4 regions of the Paraclostridium sp. AKS73 genome follow, and region 3 is predicted to be linked to each of the others. Evidence: riboswitches for the same ligand, from Rfam matches in the RefSeq annotation. Region 3 holds a riboswitch; each other region holds the start of a gene.
What was found. A riboswitch is a leader RNA that binds a small molecule or an ion and turns the genes downstream of it on or off. The one in region 3 is predicted to bind lysine.
Positions count from the first base shown of each region.

Region 1: linked by a shared signal. The riboswitch ahead of nhaC (Na+/H+ antiporter NhaC) and the one ahead of LEQ07_RS03795 (amino acid permease) in region 3 are both predicted to bind lysine.
Region 2: linked by a shared signal. The riboswitch ahead of lysA (diaminopimelate decarboxylase) and the one ahead of LEQ07_RS03795 (amino acid permease) in region 3 are both predicted to bind lysine.
Region 4: linked by a shared signal. The riboswitch ahead of LEQ07_RS16855 (Na+/H+ antiporter NhaC family protein) and the one ahead of LEQ07_RS03795 (amino acid permease) in region 3 are both predicted to bind lysine.

Region 1 covers NZ_JAIXHU010000067.1:364-7,083, reverse strand. The annotation lists gene LEQ07_RS19290 (hypothetical protein) at 1-151, opposite strand, end outside; gene LEQ07_RS19285 (peroxiredoxin) at 295-2,067, shown strand; lysine riboswitch at 2,196-2,367, shown strand; gene nhaC (Na+/H+ antiporter NhaC) at 2,494-3,918, shown strand; gene LEQ07_RS19275 (acyl-CoA dehydratase activase) at 3,945-4,703, opposite strand; gene LEQ07_RS19270 (double-cubane-cluster-containing anaerobic reductase) at 4,717-5,871, opposite strand; gene LEQ07_RS19265 (sodium:calcium antiporter) at 5,991-6,626, opposite strand; gene LEQ07_RS20325 (sodium:calcium antiporter) at 6,647-6,720, opposite strand, start outside.
Region 2 covers NZ_JAIXHU010000007.1:80,101-88,562, reverse strand. The annotation lists gene LEQ07_RS06605 (NAD(P)H-dependent oxidoreductase) at 1-417, shown strand, start outside; gene LEQ07_RS06600 (hypothetical protein) at 682-1,155, opposite strand; partial or broken gene LEQ07_RS06595 (ArsB/NhaD family transporter) at 1,178-2,397, opposite strand; lysine riboswitch at 2,950-3,127, shown strand; gene lysA (diaminopimelate decarboxylase) at 3,237-4,535, shown strand; partial or broken gene LEQ07_RS06585 (dicarboxylate/amino acid:cation symporter) at 4,572-5,821, shown strand; gene LEQ07_RS06580 (YwaF family protein) at 6,282-6,785, shown strand; gene LEQ07_RS06575 (hypothetical protein) at 6,899-7,060, shown strand; gene LEQ07_RS06570 (GNAT family N-acetyltransferase) at 7,289-7,786, shown strand; gene LEQ07_RS06565 (hypothetical protein) at 7,940-8,287, shown strand; gene LEQ07_RS06560 (ABC transporter substrate-binding protein) at 8,245-8,462, shown strand, end outside.
Region 3 covers NZ_JAIXHU010000004.1:27,388-35,849, reverse strand. The annotation lists gene LEQ07_RS03805 (hypothetical protein) at 1-1,066, shown strand, start outside; gene LEQ07_RS03800 (TIGR04076 family protein) at 1,190-1,501, shown strand; partial or broken gene LEQ07_RS03795 (amino acid permease) at 1,552-2,885, opposite strand; lysine riboswitch at 3,327-3,496, opposite strand; gene LEQ07_RS03790 (spore coat protein) at 3,715-4,209, opposite strand; gene LEQ07_RS03785 (PocR ligand-binding domain-containing protein) at 4,312-5,217, shown strand; gene LEQ07_RS20695 (helix-turn-helix domain-containing protein) at 5,178-5,345, shown strand; gene LEQ07_RS03780 (glycerol dehydrogenase) at 5,537-6,664, shown strand; gene LEQ07_RS20690 (hypothetical protein) at 6,667-6,795, shown strand; gene dhaL (dihydroxyacetone kinase subunit DhaL) at 6,792-8,441, shown strand.
Region 4 covers NZ_JAIXHU010000042.1:15,192-23,653, forward strand. The annotation lists gene LEQ07_RS16815 (DNA/RNA nuclease SfsA) at 1-107, opposite strand, end outside; gene LEQ07_RS16820 (hypothetical protein) at 178-462, opposite strand; gene LEQ07_RS16825 (FtsX-like permease family protein) at 481-2,364, opposite strand; gene LEQ07_RS16830 (hypothetical protein) at 2,364-2,699, opposite strand; gene LEQ07_RS16835 (hypothetical protein) at 2,738-3,106, opposite strand; gene LEQ07_RS16840 (hypothetical protein) at 3,346-3,699, opposite strand; partial or broken gene LEQ07_RS16845 (ABC transporter ATP-binding protein) at 3,702-4,405, opposite strand; gene LEQ07_RS16850 (hypothetical protein) at 4,473-4,673, opposite strand; gene LEQ07_RS16855 (Na+/H+ antiporter NhaC family protein) at 4,830-6,563, opposite strand; lysine riboswitch at 6,695-6,869, opposite strand; gene LEQ07_RS16860 (pentapeptide repeat-containing protein) at 6,963-8,153, opposite strand; gene LEQ07_RS16865 (lactate utilization protein) at 8,386-8,462, opposite strand, start outside.

The sequences.
Region 1 (6,720 bases), on a different contig from region 3:
ATCCTATGAATATCCCATTAAAAGCATTTACCAAAATCAGAATACTAATAATGCTTACAGATATTACAGATGATAATACAAAAATTCTCGAAATGTCTGAAAATGTTCTAGTAATTCTTGCCACTTTTTTATTTTTTCGGCTACTTTTCATGTTTATGCCCCCTAATTACAACAAATAATACATAGTTCTAATATAATAAATATAACAAATTTGTATTAAAATAGCAATTCTTATTAGTAACATTAACCGGTCATAATTAATAAATTAAATATTAAGAATAACTTTACAAAGGAGTGATTTATTTGCCATGTCTTCCTAACTTAGGTACTAAAGCACCTAATTTTAGTGCAAATACAACTCAAGGACCTATAAAGCTGTCTGATTATAAAGGTAAATGGGTTGTATTATTTTCTCATCCCGGTGATTTTACACCAGTATGTACAACAGAATTTTTGTGTTTTGCAAAATATTATTGTAACTTTAAAAAAAGAAATACTGAGCTTATAGGTCTTAGTGTTGATAGTAACAGCTCTCATTTAGCTTGGTTATACAATATATTTTTGCATACAGGCGTTGAAATTCCATTTCCTGTAATCGATGATAGAAAAATGGAAATATCTAGATTATATGGAATGATTTCAGAACAAATGAGCGATACATCTACTGTAAGATCAGTTTTTATCATTGATCCAAATCAAATTTTAAGAACAATACTATATTATCCTTTAACTACAGGAAGAAATATTCCTGAGATAGTTAGAATAATAGATGCTCTTCAAACATCAGATGAACAAAATGTTTTAACACCTGCTGACTGGCTTCCTGGAATGCCAGTAATTTTACCACCTCCTCAAACTTATGAAGAATTAAAAGAAAGAATTAAGAGTTGCGATAAAAACAAGAGCTGTATGGATTGGTATCTATGCTTTATAGATGATAAAGATCCTAATAAGAAAAAATTAGATTATAATAATTCAAAGTCTAAAAATAAATGTAGACCTCAAATAAATGCTCCATCTAGTGCTATTCCAATTAATCCAGATTGTCCTGGAATAAACAGATTAGTAGGAACATACGTTTTAGGGGATCCTACTAATGCAGATGCATTTTTACTTGATTTTGTAATATATGCATTTGTAGAAATAAAACCTGATGGTACTTTATTTGTCCCAACGCCTCGCTATTTACGTCAACTACTTGCACTTAGAAAAGATAATCCAGATCTTCAAGTGATTGCAGCCATTGGTGGATGGGGTCAAGATGGATTTTCAGATGCTGCATCTAATCCAGTTTCTAGATATAATTTTGCTAGACAAGTAAACTCTCTTATAAAACAATATGAATTAGATGGTATTGATATAGATTGGGAATATCCTGGAACTAGTGGTGCAGGTATTAAATCTAGACCTGAAGATAGAGAAAACTTTACACTTTTATTAACAGCTATTAGAGATGTAATAGGCTTTAATAAATGGTTAAGTGTTGCAGGTACTGGATCAAGAGAATATATAACTAAAAGTGCAGAAATAAATAAAATAGCACCTTTAATTGACTATTTCAACTTAATGAGCTACGATTTTACCGCTGGTGAAACAGGTCAAAAAGGACAAAAACATCAAGCAAACTTATATGAATCTCCTCTTTCTATACCAGGGTATAGTGTAGATATTATGGTTAATAATTTAATCGAAGCTGGAATGCCATCAGAAAAAATATTACTTGGAGTTCCTTTCTATGGTCGACTAGGAGCTACAGTAACTAAATCTTTTGATCAACTTAGAAAAGATTTTATAAATAAAAATGGATATATATACAAATTTGATAAAGAAGCACAAGCTTCATACTTAATAAAAGACGATGAGTTTGCTATGTCTTATGATGATATGCTATCTATTTATATAAAAACGCAATATGTAATAGATAATTGTCTTGGGGGTATTTTCTCTTGGATGGCTCCTTATGATAAAGCAAATATACTAGCTAAAGCAATGAGTGATGGAATTAACAACCCTAGTGAATTAAGACGTGAAATAGAAGAAACATATGGTCCCAACTTTTTAGTTTAAAAACTAATTTTAAAAAACAGTATATCTTATTTAAGATATACTGTTTTTTATTTTCATAAAATTTAAATTTATATTTACAATTCTGTTTAATATGTTATAATTAAATACATAAATTTAAACAGAATATAACTAATGGTAGAGGTTGCATTATTAAATAGTACTATTATTGAGGGAAAGCACCTATGATTTAATAGGAAAGGTAATGATGCCGAAATATATAAGTTAAGCTTAAAGCTTATATGTTGGGGTTATGTATAAGATATATAACACTGTCACTTTATGTGGAGGGCTATCTTTAGATTAAAGTTATTATATTTTTCAAATTATAATTTCAGGTCTAGGAATATCTCTTAATATTCTTAGACCTTTTTTAGTATCATTCTCCATTCCCGTTATATTCTCAATACACCATTTGGAGGTTACATTATGTTAAAAAGAGAAAAAAGGCAGGCATCGCTTGGCGATTCACTTCTATGTTTAGGTTTTTTGATATTTACACTATCTATATCTTTAACTAAACTAGGACTTTCAGCTCATATTCCCTTAGTTTTAGGTGGAGTTTTCTGTGGATTTGTTGCAATATTTAAATTAGGATTTACATGGAAAGAACTTGAAGAAGGTATATTATCAACTATAAATTCTACTATGCAAGCTATTATAATTTTATTAATAGTTGGTATGTTAATTGGTACATGGATAATTTCAGGAGTTGTTCCAAGTATGATATATTGGGGATTGAATATACTTTCTCCAGGAATATTTTTAGTTGCTACAACTATTATATGTTCAATAGTTTCTATATCTACAGGTTCTTCTTGGACTACAGCTGGTACTATCGGTATAGCTCTTTTAGGTATAGGGAGTGCTTTAGGAATTCCTAAAGAAATAATAGCTGGTGCTATTATCTCAGGAGCTTACTTTGGTGATAAAATGTCCCCACTTTCAGATACAACAAACTTAGCTCCTGCGATGGCTGGAACTAATTTATTTACACATATAAAACATATGCTTTATTCAACTGTACCAGCATATGTTATTGCTCTTATAATATATGCTGTAATTGGATTTAAGTACGCAGGCCAAGTTATAGATAATAGCCAAATCTTACAAATACAACAAGCTTTGGCTTCAAATTACAATACATTATCTCCGTTATTACTATTAATACCTTTAATGGTTATAGTTATGGTTATATTTAAAGTACCTGCTATTCCAGGTCTTATTATAGGTACATTACTTGGAGGTTTTGTAGCTATATTTTTCCAAGGAGCTTCAATTAAAGATGTTTTAGAAGTTGCTCAAATCGGATATACATCAAATAGTGGAATGGCCTTTGTAGACGAACTATTAACTCGAGGTGGGCTTAATAGTATGTTAGGTACAGTATCTCTTATGTTATGTGCGTTAACTACAGGTGGAATACTTGAAAAAACTGGAATGTTGGAAGCTTTAGCTTCTGCTATATTAAAATTTGCTAAAGGAACTTTTGGTTTAGTAGCTGCAACTATTTTTACATGTATAGGAACTAATTTAGCAGTTGCTGATCAATATTTAGCCATAGTAATGCCTGGAAGTATGTACAGAGAAGCATTTAAAAAGCAAGGTCTTTGCCCTGAAAATCTTTCTCGTTCTCTAGAAGACAGTGCAACTATAACATCTCCTCTTATTCCTTGGAATACATGTGGAGCATATATGAGTGCTACCCTTGGAGTTGGATCATTTGTATTTTTACCATTTGCATTTTTTAATCTTCTATGTCCCCTAATGTCATTGACGTTAGCTGCTACAGGATTTGGAATTACAAAATTATCAGATGAAAATTCAGATGAACTTGAAAGTTCTATAGCATAATAAAAGGATGGCTATCAGCCATCCTTTTATTTTTTATATCCAATAATTGCAGCTCCTAGTGCACCTATTATTTGAGTATCATTAGCTATAAATATTTTCTTTTCTAAATTTTCTTCTAACATATTTACTAAAACATTACTTTTAGCAACCCCTCCAGTAAATGCAATATCATCTAATATGTCAATTCTAGATAACATAGATTTTGATCTATTTGCTATAGATTGTAATATTCCCGATGCTATTGATTCTTTAGATATATTCTTTGCTAATAAACTAATAATTTCTGATTCAGCAAAAACAGTACACATACTTGATATATCTTGTGGTATTGCATCTTTAGCTAACTTATCAATACTTTCTACATCACTTCCTAATAAGTTAGATGTAACTTGTAAAAAGCGTCCTGTACCTGCTGCACATTTATCATTCATTATGAAATTAGATACATTTCCATCATTATCTAAGTTTATAACTTTACTATCTTGTCCACCGATATCTAGTATTGTTCTTATATTGTTATTTAAAAAATGTATTCCTTTTGCATGACACGTTATCTCTGTAACTTTTTTGTCCACAAAGTCCATACTAACTCTTCCGTATCCTGTTCCTATAACTTTCTTTATTTTATCTTTGTCTATATCATTAGCAAGTTTTTCATAAACTTCTAATGATGCATTCTTAGGACTCCATCCTGTTGGTATAACAATTTTATTTAATATTTTTTCTCCATCAAATAATACACCTTTTGTTGCTACAGACCCAGAGTCTATACCTATACTGTACATAAAATCCACCTACTTAGTCTATCATTTCTATAAAAGCTTCAAATCTAGTTCTTAATTGTTCTGTATCAGATTTAGAATAATCTGTTTCTATAGCCATATAAGGCTTATTTTTAACGTTGTTTACAAATTGTTTAATTCTATAACTTTCTACATTGAATGTATGACATGCCTGAAGAACTACATCTATAACTCCATCTATCTTATATTCATCCATAAGTCTATCTATTAACTCTATTCTTGCATCATTATTTACCATACATGAACAAGCTATATTTATGTATTTTTTAGCAATTGCATCTATTGGATCTGGATTACTTTCATCAACTAACTCGTCATTAGATCTAATTCCTCCACAAAGCTCATATGCAACAACTACCGCACCGCTTTCTTCTATAGTTTTAACTATTTTCTCACTAACTCCACCTATAGGACATCCTGTTATAAGTATTCTTGGTTTATCTTCACTTACAGGTCTTTCACCTTTTTCATACTTTTCTTTTATAGATGCAGTTAAATCTCTTATACTTTGTTTTAATTCATCTCTATCAAATTTAAATCCTGAGTTATATAAAACTTGGTGCATATCAAATCCATTCATTGGTGGTGGTACTAATTTGCCTAGTTCATAAAACTCTTTTAATAATCTTCTCTCTTCATTTTTATCTTTTATAGCATCTCTTATATCATCATCAGTTATTTTAACTTCAAATTTATTTTCTATTTCTTCCTTTAAAACTACTATCTCATTTTTCCAAAGGTCAAAGGAATGCTTTCCAAGCTTGCTATTTGGTAATTGCATTAAATGTAAGTCTTTTGTTTTTGCTAGTTCTTCATACATTTTCTTTTTACCATCACATGTAGTCTCTGCTATTAATAAGTCTGAAAAATAAAAATAAGGACAAGTATCTGTTATTGCATGTCCAAAACTTGATTTTATAAGTGGACAAAGATTTCTTGGCAATATTTTTTCAGCTTCTGCTATAGGTTCTTCACTTACCCCACAAACTCCAACTGTTACAGCCTTTGCAGCCATTGGTATCTCAACTGGAGTAAATGCACAAAATACCCCAACTAATTTTTTCCCGCTCTCTTTTAACTCTTTAGCTTTTATAAATCCATTTCTTCTAGCTTCGCTAAACTCTTCAAACTTTTCTGGTAACGATATCATATCATTTCTCCCCCAACAATTTTAATGATTTATATCAAATTTTATCATATTTAGTATTTTTATGTAAAATAGTAAAAAACTATACTTTTCATATGAAATATAGTTTTTTACTATAACAATTATTGTCTTATAATTATAAATACCATATATGCTATATATGTTCCAGTCAAAATTATACCCTCAAATCTATTGACTTGTTTTTTACTTATTGCAAATATATAAGTAATCGCAGTAACAATTAACATAATAATCATATCTACAAATACGATAGGTTGTACATGTATAGTATGTATTATTGATGATGATCCTAAGACAAACAGTATATTAAATATATTTGATCCTATTATATTGCCAATGGCAATATCGCTTTCACCTTTTCTTGCAGCTACAACACTAGTTACAAGTTCAGGTAATGATGTCCCTATAGAAACTATAGTAAGTCCAACTAAGTTTTCACTCATCCCTAAATCTATAGCTATATTTGTAGCACTATCTACAACTAAATTCCCACCTATTATAATTCCTATAATACCACCTATGCTTAACAGTATACTTTTTGCTATAGGGTCTCTAGAGCTGCCTTGATCAACATCCATTTCCTCCTTTGAAGATAATGCCATTTCCAATAAATAATACATAAATATAGAAAACAATGCAAACAACATAAGACCATCAGATCTTGTAAGTGCATTTTCATTGTATCCTTGGAATTTTATATCATGTGATAGTATAAGTAAAACTAATGACGCTAACAATGCAAATGGAAATTCTTTTATTATAGTTGTTTTTGAACCTTTACAGGAGCTATAATAGCTGATATACCTAACACACATAGTATATTGAATATAT
Region 2 (8,462 bases), on a different contig from region 3:
GTTAAATTGTATACAAAAGGTGAATCTGATGATAATTTAGTTAAAAAGTATCAAAATATTTTAAAAGAAAGTGATGAAATAGTGCTTATATTCCCTATATGGTGGAATAATGTACCTGCAATGCTTAAAGGTTTTTTTGACAAAGTATTTATAAAAGAGTTTGCTTTTGAAGAAAAAAATAATAGACCTAAGGGTAAATTGAGCCACATAAAAAAAGGTATACTTATAACTACATCTGAAAGTGATACACAATATATCAAAAATGAATTAGGAAATCCTATAGAAAATACAATAATTAAATCTACATTAAACATTTGTGGGATTGAAAATATTAAATGGATTAATAATAACTTAGCGAATAACAGTGAAGCCGATAAAGATGAGTTTTTAAGCAATATAGAAGTTTATTTTTCTTAAGATAAAAGACAACTACATTTATGTAGTTGTCTTTTATTTAGATTATTTAATTTTCATATATAACTTGTAATATTAACTTAATTAAATCAATATTAATATCAATGTCGGTATTTATGCCTATAAGGTTATTTATATCTATAATTATTTGCTTTACTATTAATATAATAAATCAATTGAAAATTAAAGATATTTCAAACTAAACATAATTAATAAAATAAAAAAGGCAGATTAAAGTTAACTTTAATCTGCCTTTTTATATGAATTTTATTTATCTAAAATATCTATTTTAGGAGATCTATTTTTGGATTTTTTAAATAAATTTAATATATTATCAAGTTCACATTTTAACTTATCTAGATCCATTTTATCTATATTGTAATTTAAAAAAAGCTCTTCTATGTCAAAACTTATTGTATTTAGTTCATCTGTAATTTTTAAAAATAGATCGAAATTATTACTTTTTTTAGCATTCATAAATTTTTTAATATCTTTTTCTATAAAAGAAACTATTTCATATTCTTTATCAAAAACTCCTTCTGGAATTGGGTAAGGTTTTATTCTTTGGAGATAGTATTTATTTTTAGAATTTATATTATAGGTATATGAAACTTTTAAATTATTATCAATTTCAAACTCTATAAAATATAATATCCCGTGAATTTTTTTTATATCTGTTGCACCGATATATCTAAGTCGAGCTTCTATAGTGTCTCCATAAGCATTATCCAAAATATTCATTAGTATTCCTCCTAAAGTTTATTTAAAATCGGATTAGTAAATAAATAGTTGCGATTATTATTGAAAAATCATAAGTGGAAAGCCTATTTTAAAATAGTCTTTAAAACTTATAGGGCATCCATTTTTTTGACCTACATTAGCGAGAACTATATTAGCGGAAGCTCCTATTAATGTACCGTTGCCACCAAGACAAGCTCCTAGAGAAGTTGCCCACCATATGGGCATTACATCTATACCTTGGCCTTGCATAGTTAGTATAAGTGGAATTAATGTAGCTACAAAAGGTATATTATCTAAGAATGATGAAATTATAGCCGATAACCAAAGTATAACTAGCATTGTTACAACTAAGTGACCACTTGTTGCACTTATTAAATATTCAGCAATACTATTTATTATTCCAACCTCAACAAGACCTCCTACTATTACAAATAATCCTCCAAAAAATGCGATAGTTGACCATTCAATACTAGAAAGTATTTCATCAACATCTTGCTTACCTATAAACATCATTATAGTAGCTCCTGTCAAAGCGACTATACTAGATTCAAGGTTCAAAACATTGTGCAACACAAATCCAAGTAAAATAAATATAATCATAATAATACTTTTTATAAGAAGTGGTTTATCTTTAATTGCTTTTTTTTCATCTAAACTTAAAATTTTTTCTTTTGATTTATCATCTACAAAAAGTTGTTTTTTAAACATAAATTTAAAACATAAGATAGTTAAAAATAGAATGATTATAACTATAGGACCTAAGTTTATTATAAAGTCTGAAAAACTTAGGTTTGCTGCGCTACCTATCATTATATTAGGAGGGTCACCAATTAGAGTTGCAGTCCCTCCTATGTTAGATGCTAGAATTTGAGTTACTAAAAATGGAGTTGGATTTATATTTAGTATTTGAGTTATAACTATGGTCATTGGACCTATCAATAAAACGGTAGTAACATTATCTAAAACAGCTGATAAAATAGCGGTTAAAATTATAAAACATAGCATAATTTTCCAAGGATCTCCCTTTGATTTTTTAGCTGATAAAATAGCTATGTATTCAAACACCCCTGAATTTTTAATAACCGAAACAAATAGCATCATACCTATTAAAACTCCAATTGTATTAAAATCAATATGATTAAGACTTTGTTCCACTGATAATATATTAAATATAATCATAAGTAAAGCTCCGGCCATTGCTGCAATAGCTCTATTTACTTTTTCTGAGATAATAGCTAACATAACCACTAAAAATATACTGATAGCTATTACTTGTTTAATAAGCACTAATATCGCCCCCTTAGTATAATAAAGATATTAAAACCTATAAGTAGAGTATAGTTGAAAAAAATTAAATGTGTTAAAAAAAAGCAAATTTCTTTTAAAACAAAGAAAAATAGTAAGTTTTCTAAATATTATTAAGCACTCTTAATTGAAAATTTAAAGTTTAATTAATAAAGTTAAGTAACATTTAAAAGATTTGCAGAATAATATTAAAAGCAGTATATATATTAATGAAATATATATACAATTAATGATGTAGACAAGCGAATGTGGCGGAATTGGCGGACGCACCAGACTAGGACCTGGCGCCATTGGCGTGGGGGTTGACTCCATTCATCCGCACCAATAAATAAAAAACTCGTACTCGTATTACTTATAATGCTAGTACGAGTTTTTTATTTAATTAAAGTTAATTTTGAAACAATATTACATCAAATTAAAATTTAAATAAAATAAAATTGTTGACAATTATAAATTAGGTATGTAAAATTACATATAAATAAATTGAATACGAATTGTAGAGGTCGCGATAATAATCAGTACCAATAATGAGTTAAGCAACGAAGAGTTATTGGGAAAGGGATTATTGCCGAAGGATATAGCTGATGCTTTAAGGCTATGTACCTGGGGATGTATATAATATATGCATAACTGTCACAATATTAAATTGTGTTGAGCTACATTTAAGGAATAGATGCTATATATTTTTAGCTAAATTTTAATCCCCCTTAAGTGAAACTTAAGGGGGATTTTTGTTTATAAAAAATGATTCATACAAAAATAGGAGGGCTTAAGATATGAAATTACAAGGTACTATGTCAGTAAAAGGAAATGAATTATATATAGGTGGAGTTGGATGTAAAGAACTTAGAGATAAATATAAAACACCACTTTATGTATTTGATGAGGAATTAGTCAGAAATAATTGTAAAGAATATATAAAACATTTCAAGGTTAATGAAAATAAAAACAGAGTTGCATATGCAGGTAAAGCATTTTTACCAATTTATATGTGTAAATTAATAGCTGAAGAAGGCTTATACCTTGACGTAGTATCAGGTGGTGAACTTTTCACAGTTTATAAATCAGGCTTTCCTATGGAAAAAGTATTATTTCATGGAAATAATAAAACAATAGATGAAATTGAAATGGGCGTAAGTCTTGGAGTTGGAAGATTTGTTGTAGATAATTACTATGAACTGGAGTTATTACAAAGCATTTGTGAACAAAAAAATAAAATTCAATCTATATATTTTAGAATAACACCAGGGATAGAAGCTCATACTCATGATTATATAAAAACAGGACAAATTGATTCGAAATTTGGATTTGCATTATCAAATGGAGATCTACAAGATGCATTAGAAAATATTAAAAAATATGAAAATATAAACCTAGTAGGATTACATGCACATATAGGATCTCAAATTTTTGACGTAGCCCCATATTTAGATGAAGTTGAAATAATGATGAACCTAGTAAAAGAAATAAAACAACAACATGACATAAACATAGAGGAAGTTGACTTAGGTGGAGGTGTAGGTGTTTATTATACAGAGAGTGATGAACCTAAAACAATAAAAGAATTTTGTAGTGAAATAATAAAAAAAGTTGATGATGTATGTAAAGATATAAACATAAGTGTTCCGATATTAATAATAGAGCCAGGAAGATCCATAGTTGCAAATGGAGGTAGCACAATATACACAGTGGGATCTATAAAGGATATAAAAGATGTAAGAACGTATGTAAGTGTTGATGGTGGAATGACAGACAATATAAGACCATCATTATATCAGGCAGGGTACGAATGTTCAATTGCTAACAAAATGGGTATAGATAAAAATAATAAAGTTACAATAGCTGGTAAATGTTGCGAAAGTGGTGATATACTAATAACAGATGTTGATGTTATGGATATAGAAAGTGGAGATATATTAATAATGTCATCAACTGGAGCGTATGGATATTCAATGTCATCAAACTACAATAAAATAATAAAGCCTGCAGTAGTATCTGTTAAAGATGGCAAAAGTAAATTAATATGCAAAAGAGAAAGCTTTGAAGATCTTTTAAGATTAGAAATCGCTGACTAAAGGTAAAAAATTAAATAAGACACAAAGGAGAAAATAATGAAGTCATTTTGGAAGAATTACAAATCATCAATAATCTTAATTTTAGCAATTATATTAGGTGGAATCGTCGGAGCTATAATGGGCGCTAAGGCAGACATATTTAAGCCAGTAGGAGACTTATTTTTAAATTTATTATTCATGACATTAGTACCATTAGTATTTTTTAGTGTAACTTCAGCAATTTCTAATATGGGAGAAATGAAAAGATTAGGAAAAATATTAAAAAATATAGTTTTAGTATTCGCAATGACTGCTATAATATCATCTATTATAGGGATAATTGGAGTTATAATTATCAATCCAACAAAAGGATTAAATCCAGATATGTTTGCAAATTTAATGCAAAGTTCGGTAGAAAAAGTAGATACAGAAAAAGTTGGGTTATTACAGCAACTTGTAAACACAGTTACAGTAAGTGACTTTAAAGATTTACTATCAAAAGCAAATATGCTACAACTTATTATATTCTCAATTTTAGTAGGTATAGCAACAGCTATGGCAGGAGAGATTGCAAAACCTATAGCTACCTTCACTCAAGCAGGTGCTGCAGTTATGATGAAATTAGTAAACTTAATAATGAAGTTAGCACCTATAGGATTAGGATGTTATTTTGCAACTGTAATAGGAGAATTAGGACCACAAATACTATCAGGATATGCTAAAGTCTTTGTATTGTATATAATTCTAGCAGCTATATGCTATGCAGGTATATTTACATTATATGCTTATATAGCTGGAGGAAAACAAGGAGTTGAAGTGTTTTGGAAAAATGCTATAGCACCTACAGTTACGGCTTTAGCAACTTGCTCTAGTGCAGCATCAATACCGGTTAATTTAGATGCTAGTAAAAAATGGGAGTACCAAATGATATAGCAGAAACTGTAATACCTCTAGGTGCAAACATACACAAAGATGGATCTGTAATAGGCGGAGTTTTAAAAATAACTTTCTTATTTGGACTATTTGGAAGGGATATAACTAGTATATCTGCAATAATTTCTATAGTTTCAGTATCTTTCTTAGTTGGAGCAGTTATGGGTGCAATTCCAGGAGGAGGTATGATGGGAGAAATGCTAATATTAAGTGTATATGGATTCTCTCCAGAGGTTCTTCCTATAATAGCAGTAATTAGTACTATAATAGATGCACCAGCTACTGTTTTAAACTCCACGGGTAACACAGTATGTTCTATGATGGTTGCTAGACTTGTAGAAGGAAAAGAATGGATGAAAGTAAAGTTAAGCTAAAATAAAAATGTACTTATATATAAATCTAAAGCCTCTATTATTTAATAGAGGCTTTAAAAATGTAAGTGTGTTTTTATATTAAGGTTTATATATAGATTATTAGGATGTTAAATTATTACATATATTATGTAACAAAAAAGTTTTTAATTCTTACAAAATTGACATTTGATAAATGTATTTTATGTATTTATAATATTGAAGGGATAAAATTAGATTAAGGAGACATTTATGAATAAATTTCATTATTTTTTTAGAACTTCAATAGAAAGAAATAACTTTTCTAACTTTGGAGTCATACATTTAATATTGTTGGGGATAACTTTGCTAGGGATAGTAATTATTATTAATAAAAAAGAGAAAATAGATTATTTGAATTATTTATAGGAATAGCGCTATTAATTCAACAAACAACATTATATTTATGGTACCTTAAAGGCAATTACCATTTGTACAGGAAGGGTTGCCACTGTTTCATTGTAGGATAGCTATAATTTTAATCTCCATTGGTATGATATTTAAAAAAGATTTCATGATGAAAATGGGATCATACTGGGGGGTATTTGGAGCGATTTCAGCACTATTATTTCCAGGGCTTGATCCATTTGTTTTTCCTCATATGACTCAATTTTCATATTTTATAGGACATATTTTGTTGCTTTGGGGGTCTATATATTTACTAAATGTAAAAAAGGTAGGGATGAGTAAAATTGATTTTAAGAAAGTGTTTATTATAACTAACTTATATCATATAGCTATGTTTAATATAAATAATTTAATAAATTCAAATTATGCATATATGAAGTCGTCTCCAATTGGAATAGGTAATAAATTAAATCCAATTTTATATGGATTTATAGTTATGATGATATTTAACTCGATTTTAAGTTTAGAGTACTTTGCTCTAAATAATAAAAAAGAATCTATAGTAGAAGAATGCTACGAAATGGAATTAATAAAAATATAAGCCTATAGAAAAAAGTTTTGGTATATACTTAGAGTATGTAGAAAAAATTTTTCACAATTATACTAAATTTAGAATAGATAATATTAAATATACTTATTATTAGGAGAAGAATAATGCAAGAAATAAAAAATGCAATTATACTATTACTACATTTCTTTGCTTTTTTAACTTTATTTTATTTACTTTCAGAACAATACATGGTTGCAATAATGTTATTAGGACTAGCTTTACTTGGATTTAGTGTTATAAAATATAGTAACAACGATGTAAAATAGTATTTACTAATTTAACTAAACTCAGGAAAATAAAAAAAATTTAAAAATGAACTTTAAAAAAAGTAGGAGCATTATGCTTCTATTTTTTTATTTATATACCTTAGCAATAAAATAGTATTTTTTTGATATGAAGATACATAGAATTTAAATAGATAAAAGTTTAAAAAGTTATAAATTGGTACAAGCTTAAACCATCGAACAGATAAATCCAGTATGGGAGGATGAATAATGAAATATTCTATAAGAAATATAGATTTAGAAAGCGATAAAGATTTTATATTAGAAAGTCATTGTAAAATTAACTTTAAATGTGAAAGTAAATGGACTGTTGAATGTGGATATGATAGGTATAAATCTAAGTGGTTTTCAACAGACAATCCAAGTAAATTTTTAAAAGCTTTAACAAAAAGTTTGAAAGAAAGCAGAGCATTAGGGTTAATAGTTCAAGACGGAGTAAAGAAAATAGGATACTGTTGGGTTAGCTTTTATGATATTAAAGACTATGATATATCAATAGCAGAGATTAATGATATTTTAATTATTGATAGTTATAAAAATAAAGGTATCGCAAGTTTTTTAATTAAGCATGTAGAAGAACAATGCAAAATAAATGGAGCGAAAGTTTTAAGATCGGGAACTGGTATAAATAATTTAGCATCTATAAAACTGCATGAAAAGCTAGATTTTCAAACATACAGGGTAGAGTTTGAAAAAGTTTTATTATAAATTCATAGGCAATTTAATAAAAAGCAGGGGCAAGTCATTTTAACCCTGCTTTTGTTGTATAGATAAAATCTATTTCTGAATGGTAATATATAGAAATTATGAATTTGAAGAAAAATTCATAATAATGTAAACTTAGGAGGAAAAAGCTCGAAAATGAATGAAGTGGAGAGCTTAATAAATGGAGAAAGTGGGAGTAAAATGAAATTGAAAAAATTAGTAACATCATTATTAGTTGCAACTTTAACAATAGGGGTCGTAGGTTGCACTAATAATAAAGGAAGTTCATCTAAGTATGAAAAAAATAATTTAGAGGGTGCAACTCTTAAAGTTGTAGCTGCACATGGAGCTAAGGAAGATATATTTGGAAAATTTACGGAAGATACTGGAATTAAAGTGGAATTTATAGATATGTCTTCAGGAGAGGTTTTATCTAGAATAAAAGCTGAAATGGTAAACCAATGGCAGATGTATGGTTTGGAGGGGGAGCTGATAGCTTTATAGCAGCAAAAGAAGCTGATTTATTAGAACCATATATATCAGAAGAATCAAAAACTATACCAGACAAATATAAAGATAAAGAAGGATATTGGACAGGAACTTCGCTAGTTACAGTAGGGTTCATGGTAAATAATGACTTATTAAAAGAAAAAGGATTAGAATCTCCAAAGACATGGAC
Region 3 (8,462 bases):
ATCAAATATAAAATCAGTTGATAAATTGTATGCAAAGGTAAATGATATAGTAACTTATACTTCAACAATTACAAATACAGGAAATGTAAATGCAACTAATTTAAGATTTACAGACTTATTGCAAACAGAGCTAAGTTATGTATCAGGAACTGTTAGAATAAATAATGTTTTATATCCAGCATTAGATCCAATTTCAGGATTTAATTTATCAGACTTAGGAGCTAATCAAACTGTAACAATTACTTTTGATGCTAAGATAAATGCTTTACCAACACCATCTTATGTAAGCAATACTTCACAAATTCAATTTAGTTATAAAGTGGATCCAAGTGGATCGACATCAACAAAGACACAAACAAGTAACGAAGTAACTACTAATGTGGTTTTAGGGAAAATTACAGCAGTTAAAATTGTAGATAAAGCAATAGCAACGATAGGAGATACTTTAAACTATACTATAACTCTTACGAATATAGGAAATGTTATAAATACGGAGGTTTTATTCCAAGATACTCCATCCGCAGGAGCACAATTTAAATCAGGTTCTGTAATTGTAAATGGCGTAAGTCAGCCAACTTATGACCCTACAGTTGGATTTAGTATAGGTGATATTGGAATAGGTAATGTTGTGATAGTACAGTTTAGTGCTATAGTGGTTTCAGTTCCAGAATCAAATAAAGTAACTAATCAGGCTGTAATACCATTTAAATATTTAGTAGATCCAAAACAATCACCATACAGTGATACAGCTTATTCAAATACAGTAACAACTAATATCGCATATGGAAATCTAAATGTAACTAAATCGGTAAATAAAAAATATGCGACTATTGGTGAAAAAATAACGTATACAATTGCGATAGAAAATATAGGAAACATAAATGCTACAGATGTAGTATTTTTAGACTATACTCCTAATAATTCTATATTTGTATTAGGATCTGTAACTGTAAATGGTATAGTTCATACAGATTATAATCCATCGGCTGGATTTAATTTAGGAACTATGGTCCCAGGTCAAATTATAACTGTTGTTTATCAAGTTCAAGTTGTAGACTTATGTTAATATAAATGATTTTAATCTCGAAGGCATTAATGACTTCGAGATTTTCTTTTATTTATGTTTATAATAAATAAATTTTAGTTTAAAATGTATTTGTTATATAAATTTTTAGTGGAGGGGAATAATATGGAAGTACAAAAGTATTCAGATGTAAAAATAACTATATTAAAAAAATTGAAAGTAGATGACATCTTTATAGAATATGCAAAAGAAAGTATGCCATTAGTTTGTGCTAAGGGCGAAGTTGGCGATGAATTTATATCAAAAAACTGTGAAATGCCAGAACGTTTTTGTAAAGGAGCATGGACAGGATTAGAAAGTAAAGTTGAATTTTTAGCATTAGGGAACAACAGCCCTTATGTAAAACAAGAGGGAGTTGCAATACATTCTTGTAACGATGGATTACATCCTGTTATATATAAATTAGAAAGAATATAGAAAAAAGGCTGATTTAAAATCAGCCTTTTATTAGTTAATCAATATATTTATCAATTATTTATATTTTCATCAAAAGTTAAATCAACTTCATCTAAAGATACAACTTTAGTTTTATGTTTAATTTTATATCCAGCGTATAAAGCTATAAATAAAGGTATACCTATATAAGAAGCTATTAAGCTATGCCAGTCAACTCCATTTGGAGTTATACAAGAATATCCTTGGCCTAATATTATTATTAAACACATTATAAGTGCTAATATAGGTCCAAATGGATACCATTTAGCTTTAAACTTTAATTCGCTTAAATTATTACCTTGATGGATATAGGCTTTTCTAAATCTATAGTGACAAACTGCTATACCAACCCATGCTATAAATCCAGCAAGTCCAGATGCAGCAACTAACCAAACATAAACTGTACTTTCTGCAAATATACCTGTTAAGAAACACGCAGAAGCTACTAATGTAGTTAATATTAATGCATTTACAGGAACTCCTCTTTTATTAGTTCTTGCAAAAATTTAGGTGCAAGTCCTTCTTTAGCCATTGAATATAGCATTCTAGTTGAGGCATACATACCTGAATTACCTGCAGATAAAACAGATGTTAATATTACTGCATTCATAAGTGAAGCAGCACCAGCTATTCCTGCTTTTTCAAAAACCATAGTAAATGGACTTTCAGAAACACCAGCTTGAGTAAACGGTATAATAGCTCCTAATACAATTATAGTTCCTAGATAAAATATTAATATTCTCCAGAATATTGATTTTATAGCTTTTGGTATAGTTTTTTCAGGATGCTCACTTTCTCCAGCAGCAACTCCTATAAGCTCTGTACCTTGGAATGAAAAACCAGCAACTAAAAATATAGCAAATACAGATTTTATGCCACCATGGAATGGTCCGTCAGCTATAAAATAATTATGGAAGCCTATTTCATCAGAACCCATTACGCCAAGTATCATTAACACACCTATTATTAAAAATATTATTACAGTTACAACTTTAATTCCTGCAAACCAATACTCAGATTCACCATATGCTTTTGCTGATAAAAAGTTTAACCCTACAATTATAGCTAAGAAAAATATACTCCAATAAAATCCAGGTACGTTAGGGAACCAATATTTCATAATTAATGATCCTGCAACCATTTCAGCAGCTATAGTTATTGCCCAGTTATACCAATAGTTCCACCCAAGTGCAAAACCAAGTGCTGGATCAATAAACTTTGTAGCATAAGAACTAAAAGAACCTGATATAGGCATATATGTTGCCATTTCACCTAAACTAGTTATTAAGAAATAAACCATTATTCCTATTAACCCATATGCTAGTAAAGCACCACCAGGACCTGCTTGGTGAAGAGTATCACCCATTGCAAGGAATATACCTGTACCGATCGATCCTCCTAGAGCAATCATATTTAGATGTCTAGCTTTTAACCCTCTTTTTAACTCTTGATTTTCATTACTCACTTTACTTATCCTCCTTATGGTAGTTAGTTTTCCATAAGTAAGTAACTAAGATAATAAATCTTTATGAAAATAAAAAATTCACTTCGCTCATGTCGCTCAAATTTCATATCGTCAACGTCCACTCGGTAAACTCGTGTCCCGTTACTCAAACGACTTCGTCCGTTGCTCAAAAAGCTTTTTTACGCTCAAAATGTATTATATGGATATAACTAAGTTTCATAGGCTATATATGAACTTTGAATAATTATAATCCCTTAAGCGTAAAAAAAGCCATGAGACTATGCTCATGACTTTATACGAAAAAATCCATACTAACTAAGTATGATGATACCGTACGCTTTCATTGAAAATAGCACTCCACAAAATGTGACAGTCTTATATATATTTTATATAAGCCCAGTAAATAGTGTTAAAGCTATTAACTATTTACTTCGGCGAAATTTCCTTTCATATTACTTCATCGAGCTTACCTCCATAATACTACTAATAAGTTTCGCGCCTCTATCTCAGTTATCTACTTGTTGTATACAATTATAAAACAAATTTAAAATAAGTCAATAAAAAAAAATTATATTAGTAAAGTTAACTATTTTCAGATGATTTATAAAAATGAGAAAAATTAAGTTAAATTAATAAAGAAAATCATTGATATACCGATAATATATAAATATTTAACACTACAAAAATAGTTAAGGATGTGATCCATTAATTGATATCACATCCTATTTTTCTAGTTATACATATTATGTTGACTCATGTAATTGTAAATTTTTTCTCCGTGTTCTTGTTCTTCTTTTTGAATATGATTTAAAACTTGGCGTATGTTTTTATCTGCAAACTCAAAGATAGCTGTATTATATGTAGATGATACATATTTTTCAGTACTAAGTGAGTCTTGGCATAACATTTTATCTTGTTCATTATAAGCATTCATTTGTGATGATTGTAAATTCATGTTAGGCATAGTATTTGAATTTTGCATATTTGAGTTTTGATTTCCTTGGTTTTGACCTTGAGCTTGATTAACATTTGGAACAGTACCACTTAAAATTTGATTTATTGAAGTTAAGTGTTGTTGTTCGTGTTGAGCAAGTTCATTAAATAAACTTTTTAGCTGTGGGTCTGAAGCTTTTTGAGCATATTCTTGATATTTTTGAACACATAATTGCTCATGGCTTTTTTCGTCTTCTAATAACATTTTTTCTTTAGCAGTTAAATTTAACATAAAATCCACCTCCACTAAATAGTCTGCATAATAAACAATATATTATTCATATATGATAAAATTAGTACATGATATAAAATTGCCTTTAAAGGAGTATGAAAAGTGAGAAATGAAAATTTAAGTCTAAATAAGATAATAGATTTCAAGAAATGGGATAATTTGCAAGATTATCTTTCGCTAGTTACGAAAATGGCAATAGTTATAGTGGACTATAAAGGAAATCCGATAACTAAACACAGTAGATGCCACAAATTTTGTGAGTTAGTAAGAGGTAATTCTAAATTATCAAAGTACTGTGAAAAATGCGATTCAAGAGGTGGGTTAGAAGCTGTACGAATGAATAAACCATATATATATTTATGTCATTACAATATAGTTGATGTTGCTATACCTATTATAGTAGATGAAAAATATATAGGTGCAATAATGGCAGGGCAAGTGAGAATAGATGATTATGAATCAACAGATATGTTAGAACAAATATTAAAAGTTCCAGATAAAGTACTAGAACAAAATGACATCTCAAATCAACTTAATCAATATTATAATGATTTACCTGTTTTATCATATAAAGAAGTAGAAGATACATCTAATATGTTATTTTTATTATCTAATTATATAGTAGAAGAGGCATTAAATAAAAATTTGATTTTAGAGATGTATGAAAAAACTATGAGAAATGGAATAGAAATAGATAGTAAAACTTTTACTGGATACAGCATAAAAAATATAGAAAGTGTTAAAAAAGAAATTTCTAATGCTATTGTGAATAGGTATATAACTTATGATCATAAAGAAGACAGTGAAGAAATTAATGTAAGCAAAACTTTAAAGCCAGCAATACAATATATATATAACAATAAAAGTGAAAATATATCAATGGAAAGTATGGCTAAGTTATGCCATGTTAGTTCAAGTTATTTTAGTAGACTATTTTCAAAAGAAATAGGTGAAAATTTTCAACATACATATCAAAGCTTAAGATTAAATGGGCAAAAGCTCTTTTAGAAGAAACCGATATGACAATAAATGAAATCAGTGATGAACTTGGATTTAGCGAGTCAGGATACTTTATAAAGATATTTAAAAAGTATGAAGGTGTAACCCCAAATTTATACAAAAAGCATCTTAGATAACAGATAAATTGAATTTGTTAAAAAAATTTCGAAAAGTACATAAATTCCAATTATATAATTTAAGTTCAAAAAATTACGGTTTTAAATCGTAATTTATTAACATCTATGTCCAATGCATTTTAGGGAAAACGGTATTATAATTAAGTTAACTTAAAAATAATATCACTACAAAATACAAAGGAGAGATTAATATGAGAAAAGCATTTATATGTCCTACAAAATATGTACAAGGTCAAGATGAGTTATTAAATTTAGGGTACTTCATAAAAGTATTTGGGGATTCAGCTTTATTAATCGCACATAAAGATGATATAGAACGTGTTAAAGATAAATTAGATTCAACTGCTAAAAAATTCGGGGTAACTTTTGTTGAAAGTAACTTCAAAGGAGAATGTTCTAGAGAAGAAGTAGCAAGATTACAAGAGTTAGCTAAAAATAATAAATGTGCATGCACAATTGGTCTAGGCGGAGGTAAAGCAATAGATACTGCTAAGTGTGTAGCTCAAGGAGATAACTTAATAATAGTTCCAACTATAGCTGCAACAGATGCACCTACAAGTCATTCAGCAGTATTATACACACCAGATGGAGCATTTGATGATTATGCATATTTCAAGCAAAGTCCAAGTGTAGTTTTAGTTGATACTACAGTTATAGCTAAAGCACCAACAAGATTTTTAGTTTCAGGAATGGGAGATGCTTTATCAACTTACTTTGAAGCAAGAGCAACAGCTAGTTCATATTCAAATGTAAATGCAGGTCTACCTTGTGGTTATAGAGAAGGGTTATGCGGAGAAGCTAAGGGAACTAATACAGCATTAGCTTTAGCAAAATTATGTTATGAAACTCTAATAAATGATGGAGTTAAAGCTAAAGTATCATCAGATTGTAACTTAGTTACTCCAGCTTTAGAAAACATAATTGAGACAAATATTCTTTTATCTGGACTTGGATTTGAAAGTGGAGGATTAGCAGCAGCTCATGCTATACATGATGGACTTACTATATTAGAAGGAACACATAAATACTTCCATGGTGAAAAAGTTGCATTTGGAACAATAGCACAATTAGTTTTAGAAAATGCACCTAAAGAAGAAATAGAAGAAGTATTAGAATTTTGTTTACAAGTAGGGCTTCCTGTTTGTCTAGAAGATATAGGGGTAGAAACTATTACTGAAGAAGAATTAAAAGAAGTGGCTGAAAAAGCATGTATTAAAGAAGAATCTATATATTCTATGCCATTCCCTATAAACGTTGATGAAGTTGCAGCTGCAATAATAACAGCTGATAGCATAGGGAAAAACTATAAAAACAGATAGAGGTGTTACATTATGAAAAAATAATAAATAAACCAGAAACTGTAGTTATGGAAATGTGTAATGGAATAGCTATGGCACATCCAGAACTTGAGTTTTTAAAAAAATATAAAGTAATTAAGAAAAAAATATAAATAGAAATAAAGTTAGTTTAATAAGTGGTGGGGGAAGTGGTCATGAACCAGCACATGCAGGATTTGTAGGAAAAGGTATGTTAGATGCAGCTGTTTGTGGAGATGTGTTTGCATCACCTTCTCAAATACAAATATATAATGCAATAAAAGAGACTGCAAGTAATAAAGGAACATTACTAATAATCAAAAACTATAGTGGAGATATTATGAACTTTAGAAATGCAGCACATCTTGCTATAGAAGATGGTTTAATTGTTGACTATATAAAAGTAGATGACGATATTGCAGTTGAAGACAGTTTATATACAGTTGGTAGACGTGGGGTTGCAGGAACGGTTTTAGTTCATAAAATAGCAGGAGCTGCAGCTGAACTTGGTATGAGTTTACATGAAGTAAAGGAAGTTGCACAAAAAGCTGCTAATAATGTTAGAAGTTTAGGATTTGCACTTACATCATGTACTGTACCAGCAAAAGGAACACCTACATTCCAATTAGAAGAAGATGAAATAGAATTTGGAGTTGGAATACATGGAGAGCCAGGTGTAAGAAGAGAAAAAATATCTTCTGCAGATGAGCTATCTAAAAAAATAGTAAATGATATATTAGCAGATATGAAAATAGAAGATTCAAATGAAGAAGAAATTGCATTAATGATTAATGGTTTTGGAGGAACTCCACTTCAAGAACTATATTTACTTAATAATTCTGTTATACGTGAATTAGCTAAGAGAAATATCAAAATATGTACAGCTTTTGTTGGAAACTATATGACTAGTATAGATATGGCAGGAGCATCTGTATCTATAATGAAATTAGATACTGAGCTAAAACATTTATTATCTCAAGTAAGTGAAGCACCTGGATTTAAGGTTTCAGGAGCTTTCGTACCAGTAGAATATACAGATATATATGAAGATGAAAATAACATAGATGATTCAAATGTATGTTTTGAAGTACAAACTAATAAAGATTTTTCAAATATAGAAGATTACAGATTCACTTTAGAAAATATGATTTATGTAGTTGATAAAATGAGTGAAATAATAATAAGAAATGAAGTACCATTCTGTGAATTAGACTCTTATGCTGGAGATGGAGATTTTGGAATGAGTGTAGCAAAAGGATTTAAGCAATTAAAAAGAGAATGGGCAAATATACTTTCAATAGAAGACCTAACTATTGGTAAATTCTTAAATGAATGTTCTATGGTAATAATGGAATACTGTGGAGGAGCATCAGGACCAATATGGGGAAGTGCTTTTAGAGCAGCAGGAAGATATTTAGGAGATAAAGATGAACTTACTGTTTTAAACTTTGCTAATATGATGGATGCAGCTGTTAATGGTGTACAAGCTACAGGTGAAAGATCATTTGGTAGAGGAGCTGGAGTAGGAGATAAAACTTTAATAGATGCATTAGTACCATGTGCAAACTCATGGGAATTAAGCGTAAAAGAAAATGATACATTTAAAGAAGCTTTTGAAAAAGCAGCAAGAAAAGCTGTAGAAGGAGCAGAGTCAACTAAAGAAATAGTAGCTCGTATGGGTAGAGCAGGAACTGTTGGAGAAAGAAGTTTAGGATATCCAGATGCAGGAGCTCATGCACTTGGAGTAATCTTTACTGAAATATCTAATGATTTAAAATAGTCATCCCATGAATTTCATTTT
Region 4 (8,462 bases), on a different contig from region 3:
ACACCTCGTTCAGTTTTAGCATCTGGAAATAAAACCACACCATTTTCTTCTAAAGTAACCCCTTTTACCTCAACAAAAGCTTTTTTAGTTTTTGTTTCTATATATATATCAAATCTAGATGACTTATATGTTTTTCAGGTTTTATAGTTAATAATTCTTCATCTAGCCCAGGAAGAATTATTTTTTATTTATTAAAGCTTCATAGGCTATTTTATTCGGAACTTGCGAATCCATATTGATTAGTCTATTTCCTTTTACAACACTTATAAGTGAATACTTAGTTTTTCTCTTGGGGTTATCATGTTCTTGTAAATATACAGTACAACCTTCAATTAAAAGTTCTTTACACTTACCTGTATTTTTTACATGAACAATTTCTTCTTTTCCATCTACAATACAATGTGCTATAAATCTATTTGGTCGTTTTACAAAAGTAGCTTTTACAATATTATCATAAATCATGTCATCATCCCTTATATATTAGTCTACAGATTTCAAAGATTCAACCATTTTTACTTTTTTTAGTTTAAAATACATACAAAGATTTACTAATGTAGCAAATATAAATGTAAGCATACCAGATAGTATAAAACTAATAGGTTTTATATCTCTTCCAAACATAACAAATTCAAGTTCAGCAGTCGTCATTATAAATCTATGTAAAAATACGCCTAAAATTAGACCTAGAATTGTTCCTATTACAGTTAAAATTATATTTTCTCTAAACACATAGGATGATACTTCATTATCATAAAATCCTAAGACTTTTATAGTTGCTATTTCTCTTATTCTCTCGCTTATATTAACATTTGTAAGATTATATAAAACAATAAATGCTAAAGCTCCTGCAGATACTATTATAAGTATAACCACACTATTTAAATTAGTTATCATATCAGAAAAAGAACTTTTTGCACTTGTGTTGAATGTAGCTGAATTTATGTTATCTAAGTTCATCATATCTTTACCTAGTTTATCTTGTGAAATTCCATCTTTTGTATTAATTAATACTTCATTAAATTTAACATTTTCATTGAAAGTATTTTTATACAATTTAGGACTCATATACAAATAATGTCCTACATAGTTTTCTACTATCCCAGAAACTTTTACTTTAAACTCTTTATTATCTTCATTTTTTAATACTATTGAATCTCCATCTTTAACTTTTAATAATTTAGCTAATTTTTCAGTTATAAAAACACCCTTATTATTTAAAGTATACTTTTTATTACTTACCCTATTTTTTAAGGTTATAAATTTATTTATCTCATTAATATTTTCAGGTACTACAATATTTACATCCTTTTCTACAGAATTACTAATAACCTTATAACTCTTATTTTTTATATTTAAACAATTATTTATTCGGTCATCACTATCTATGACTTTTTCTTCTTTATTTTTGGAATTCTTATCAACATCTTTACCATAGTTTAAAGTCAAATTATATTTAATTATTTGACCATATTGATTATCTACTATAGACGATATAGAGTCTTTTATTCCAAATCCAGTTAATAAAAGAGCACTACATCCAGCTATTCCTATTACAGTCATAAAAAATCTTTTTTTGTATCTAAAGAGGTTTCTAAAAGTTACCTTTTGTGTGAAATTTAACCTATTCCAAATAAAACTTATTCTTTCAAGTAATATTCTTTTTCCTTCCGTAGGGGCTTTAGGTCTCATAAGCATAGACGGAACTTCTTTTAACTCTTTATAGCAAGAATATACTGACGCTAATGTAGTTGTTAAAATTGCTATTAAGGTAGATAATACAATTAATCTTACACTAAAAACTAGAGTAACTTTAGGGAGTGTATACGTCATGCTAGCATATGCATTATATATAACTGAAGGAAATACAGTAAGTCCTATTAAATTTCCTAAGACGCTTCCTAAAACACTCGCTAATAATGAATATAGTATATATTTTAACATTATGGATCCAGTATCATATCCTAAAGCTTTCATAGTTCCAATATTTATTCTTTGTTCATCAACCATTCTAGTCATAGTAGTTAAGCAAATTAAGGCTGATAGCGAAAAGAAAAATACAGGGAATATTTTAGAAATAGATTCTATACTATTAGCAGAGTTTTTATAATCAACAAATCCATAATTAGTATTTCTATCTAAGATATACCACTTTCCATTTTTTATATCTTTAATTTTTTTCTCTTCTCTATCAATTTCATCTTGAGCTTTTTGTAACTTAAATTCTACTTCTTTTTTATTTTTTAAATATGTAGCTTGTCCTTTTTCAAGTTCTTTTTTACCTTGTTCCAGTTTATATCTAGCATTTTTAAATTCAGATTCAGCTTCTTTTTTCTTTACATCAAGATTACTTTTTTGACTATTTATTAATTCTTTATTTTTTCTATATCCGTTTTAGCTAATAACAATTTATTTTGAGTGTCCTTAAAAACTTGTTCTTGTTTTGCTATCTCTTCTCTTGCCTGTGATAAAGCTATTTCAGATACTTCAAGCTTTTGTTTACTTTTTTCTAAAATAAATTCAAGTTCTTTTCTTTTTTCTTCATCTAAGTATTCATTAGATAAAACTTGTTCTATACTAGCTATATACTCCTTTAACTTACCAACTTCATCTTCTTGTTCTTTTAGCTTATCCTTAGCTTTGTTTATTTCTTGCTGGGCAGAATCTTTGCTTGTATTAAAAACATTTATCTGTTTATTCAATTCAATTTCACTTAAACTTAATTTTTCAGCAGCTGAACTTATTGCTTTTCTGCAGAAGATATTTCACTTTTAACTTGGTTTTCTTTTTTATCAAGGTCCTGTTCACTATTTTTTATTTTAGACCTAGAATTTTCAATTTTAGTTTTAGCTTTGTCAAGTTCATTATAAGCCTTAGTTTTTTCTTCTTGTAATTTTGACTTGCCTTCAGATAATTTTTCATTAGCATCTTTAATTATTTCTTTATATCTTAAGCTAGCTCGGTCTTTTCCAAGATCAACTAATTTATCTTCTATATTTTGTACTTTATCTTCATATTCTTTTGAATAAGAATTTAAACCTTTTGCCTCATCTACAGTTATATAACTTTCTGTGTAGTTATTTAGTTTAAATTCATTATTTAAAACCATTATAAAACTGTTTAAAGTTCCACTACCTATATTACTACTACCTTTTGCTTTTGCTATATAATATGGAGTTTCTACTTTACCAACAACTTTGTATTCATTGTGTTTTAGAGTAGTACTTAAATCTTCATTGTTATCTCCATAAATTTTGATGGTACTTCCTAATGGTATATCCTTAGAGTCCTCAATTAAGCACTCCCCATCTGATTTTGGATATCTACCTTCAGTTATTCTTATTTTATTTATATAATCACTATTGCTTTTTCTGGCAATCCATGAACTTTTAAAGCTAATTGATTTGTACCTATACTAGTTAGAACTTCTTTTGAATATGTAGGATACACATTAGAAATTCCATCTATCTTAGAAATCGAATTAATATCTTTATCTGTTAATCCCAAATTTGAAACTACAGTTAAGTCCATTAAATCATTTTGATCATAATACTTGTCTGCTGTAACTTCCATTACAGGAGATGCAACTTTTATTCCCGTAAAAAAAGAAACCCCTAAAGTTATTATTGCAAAAAACAGATAAAATTCTACCCTAGATTTTTTTATCTCCCTAAAAGTATCTTTAAATAAAGGATTTCTCATATTTACCACTCTATCCTTTCTATAGGAATAGGTGCTTCATTTTTTTCTACTTTATGTACTTTACCATTTCTTACAGTAATTACTTTATCACCCATAGGAGCTATTGCCATGTTATGTGTAATTATAACTACAGTAACACCAAGTGTTTTATTTGTATCTTGAAGCACTTTAAGAATTGATTTACCAGTATTATAATCTAGAGCACCAGTTGGCTCATCACATAAAAGTAATTTGGGATTTTAGCAAGAGCTCTAGCTATGGCTACCCTTTGCTGCTCTCCTCCAGATAATTGTGATGGAAAATTATTCCTTCTATGGCTAAGTCCTACTGATTCTATAACTTGCTTGGGATTTAAAGGTTTTTTGCAAATTTGAGTAGCTAACTCTACATTTTCTATAGCAGTTAAGTTTTGAACTAAATTATAAAATTGGAACACAAACCCTATATCATGTCTTCTGTATTTTGTTAATTCTTTTTCATTATAATTACTTATATTTTTCGAATCAACAATTACAACTCCATCTGTTGCAGAATCCATACCTCCTAATATATTTAGTATAGTACTTTTTCCTGCTCCACTAGCACCTACGATTATTACGAGTTCGCCTTTATCAATTGAAAAATTCACGCCATCTAATGCATTTATTTCAACTTCACCCATAGTATAGGCCTTTCTTACGTTTTCAAATTTTATGTAGTTTTTCATATCATCTCCTCCTGTTTCTTATAGTCATTATACACTATTTGAGATGATAACTAAATCTAATTCAAAATTAATCTTTCTTTTGATTTGGCATTTCTAAAGCTGTAGATTTTCCAAAGTAATATCCTACAACCATGCTAAAGATAGGCATAAATTCAGATGGCTTTATACTTCCTATTATACTTAAATAACAAAATACAATAGTTAGACATATAGCTATCATCTTTCTTACACTTAAAAAAATGTCTTTTAAAATATCTACGAATCTCATACACTCCCCCCTTACTATAGTTTATTATTTCGAATTTATGTATATACCAATTAAACTTCACAAAAAAAGCTATCATGAAAGTTTAAGTAGATTGAAATAAAATCAACCAAATTTAACTTTTCAGATAGCTTTTTACTATATATTTAAATTTTTATATTAAGTTTTCCTTTGCTTCACAAACACCGTATTCATATACTTTTTTCCAAACAATTGTACTCCTATAAAAATAGCTATTATCGAAATAGGAATAACTATATATATTGATATTCCTAGACCTGCAGGAATATACCCAAATAATACAGTTATACTTGCTACAAATAACGCATAGGGCATTTGTGTTTTTACATGGTCAATGTGGTTACATCCAGCTCCCATAGATGATAATATTGTTGTATCTGATATAGGAGAGCAGTGATCACCAAATATAGCTCCTGTAAGTACCGCACTTGTAGATATTACTATAAATGATATATCTGGATTTATAGAGTGCGCAAGAGGAATTGCAAGAGGCATTAGTATACCCATAGTTCCATATGCCGTGCCTGTTGAAAAAGATATTATTGATCCTAATATGAATATTACACTAGGTAGTAAAAATGCTGGCATAGACCCTGATAGTAATGTAACTAAAAATTTAGCCGTACCCAAATCTTTTATTACTGAGCTTAACGACCAGGCCAAAATTAAAATAACAGCTGTCATTAACAAACTTTTCATACCATCTATCCAAATTTCTATAGCTTCAGATACTTTAAATATTTTTTTAGAAACAGCCATTAAAATAGCGACTATACTTGAAATAATAGCTGATTGAAATAGTGCTACAGATGCATCGGCTGAACTAAATGCTTCTTTTATAGATAAAAATGACCATGGTGATTTAACCATTAAATTTTGAAGTTCAATATTATCCCCATTAACTATTGATGTGTATCCACTATAATAAAAAAATATTAATGATGTAACTATAAGAGTTCCAATAGGAATAATTGCATTCCATATACTCAGTTTCACTCCAACTTTAGGTTCTAACTCTGATTGAATTGAATCGTTATGTTTTGTATCTAAGTTATTAAAATCAGATTGTTTAGCTTTAATCTCAGCTTTTCTCATAGGACCAAAATCCTTTGCTAGAATAATAGTTATAATTACAAATGCTAAAATTAATATATTATAAAATCTATAGGGAATAGTTTGTAAGAATATCCCAAAAGCATCATTATTTAGACCTATCCCTGAAAAAGCGTCATTTATAAGTCCAACTTCTAATCCTATCCATGTAGATATTATTGCAAGTCCTGCAATAGGTGCAGCTGTTGCATCAATTATAAAAGCAAGTCTTTCTCTTGAAATATTCATTTTATCACTTACCGGTCTCATAATAGGCCCTACTATTAATGAGTTCGCATAATCATCAAAGAATACTAAAAGTCCTAAAAACCATGTTATAATTTGAGTTCCTTTTGAACTTTTAGCTTTGTCCGCTAAGCTTATTGCTATAGCTTTAGCTCCTCCCATTTTTGCTACTAAATGAATAACCCCTCCAATAGCTAGAACTTGGAGTATTATGCCTGCGTTCCATGGGTCTGCAAGTGAATTAAGAGCTCTATATATAAAATCTATGAAGCTTTGGGGTAAAGCTAAAATAAAATTAGTACTATTTAAACTAAGTAAAAAGCTTCCAGATAATATACCTATAAATAATGATATTACAACATTCTTAGTAATAAATGCTAAAAGTATAGATACTATCGGTGGAATCAATGTTAAAAATTTAAATTTACTTGCGTTTTGAAATGCTATATCTGTTTCTTGTGCAAAGGAAATAGGTGATGCTAAAACTACTAAAACTAAAGTTAATAAAATTACAAAATATTTTTTGTTCCTCATAAAAATCCTCCCTAAATTTAACTTTAGTGAATGCAAAGGGTAATAAATACTTAGGGCTTTAAATAAGAAAAAGCCTTGAGTATGCACTCAAGGCTTTTTATATTATGCAAAATCTGCACAATATTAGCTTCCTTAATGATAGCTCAACACAAATATAATTTGTGACAGTGATGTATATATTTTATACATCCCCAGCATATAACCTTAAAGCATCAGTTATAAACTTCGGCGATAATTCCTTTCCTAGTAAATCTATGTGCTTAACTCATCACTAGTACTTATAAGTACCGCGCCTCTACCTTTTTTATTCACTTTTTATATTAAGTAAATTATATATATGTTATTGTAAATAATCAACTGTTTTTTCATTATTTTCTAAATTTTCATGATTTTCAAAACTTATCTAACAACTTTTCTAGTTAGAGTCCCTATACCTAATCCCATCATTACAACACCAATTAGGACTTCTAAATTTGTTAGTATATAACTAATTTCTGTTGGCTTACAATTTATAGTTCCAACTCCTCCAAAAGATCCTATACTTAAACTTAGTGTTTCATTTAAATCTTTTAAAACTTTATAAATAGATAGATTTTTTATAGTACTCATATTGTATATAATAGTTTTATCATCTATCTCTACCCCTAAAAACAAATATAAAATTGCAAAAATAACTATAATTACCAATGATGAATATACTGCAAATTCAGGTCGTTCTCCATATCCACAAGTTAGCCAATATAAATATGATCCTATTTTAGGTATTATTTTTAAAGTTTTTCTTTGAGTGTTTTTGCATAGATAATAATATTCTCCAAAGTTATTATTTAAAGAGTTTTCTTTAAATTTATTAGCTAAGGTTTCGTATGTCATATAAAAACCTTCATATTCATCTCTAGTTTTTAGCCTAACAGGTAATTTATCAAAGAAGCTCTTTTCATCTAACTTAGTTTGGTATTTATCTCTGAATTCTAAATCTTTAATATATGTTGATATAGTTTTTGCACCACATAAGTCACAGTCAGAAAAAATTATCATATCCAAATAACTGTCTATAATTATAATATTGTCCATTGCGCTTTGTTCAAAATTACTTGTTCTCAAGTTGCATTTTTCAAAAATAGAAAAAGATAGTATACAATTTAAAAATTTTGAATAAATATCACAATTTATAAAATGGCATGAAAAATTGTCATACTTATTTAAAGATGGCTTACTTTGGCTTTCTTCTTTTAAAAAACTACAATTTTCAAAACTTACTCCTCCATCTTCAAATTTACAATTTTCAAATATGCATCCTACAAACCTGCATTCCTTAAAATTTAAGTTTTTGAATGTGCATCCTATAAACTTTGTACATATAATATCTTTACTTTCTATTGTAGAAAATTTATCTTCATCTAAAATTCCTTGTTTGCCAAACATTTCTTCATTAAAAACTTTAAAACTGTACTGTTTGCAAGGGTTATATGTTTCAGGTAAATTCTTATGCCTCAATATGCTATCAAATAAGTTTTTATTGTTTATCTTCCTTTTGTGTAACTGATTTTTAGTTACATAAACTTCTTCTTTAAAATTTATATATCCCATTAGAATATGATTTTTACCTTATTCTTTATAAGGTTGTATACCCTTAATATTTTTTATTTGATAAGCATGTAAAAAGTTTTTTATTATCATATAACTACCTCCATAGAAGACTATTATTTACTTATTGTCTCTTGTTTGCTTACATAATATTCATATAAAAAAAAGCCATATTAATCCTAATTAAAAGGTTTTAATATGGTTTCTTTATTAAATATTTAGTTTTCTCTAATTATTAATATCCAAAATTCTCATCTATAAAAATAACATGTATTCTTCCTTGATATCTTTGTCTTTTTATTAAAGTATATT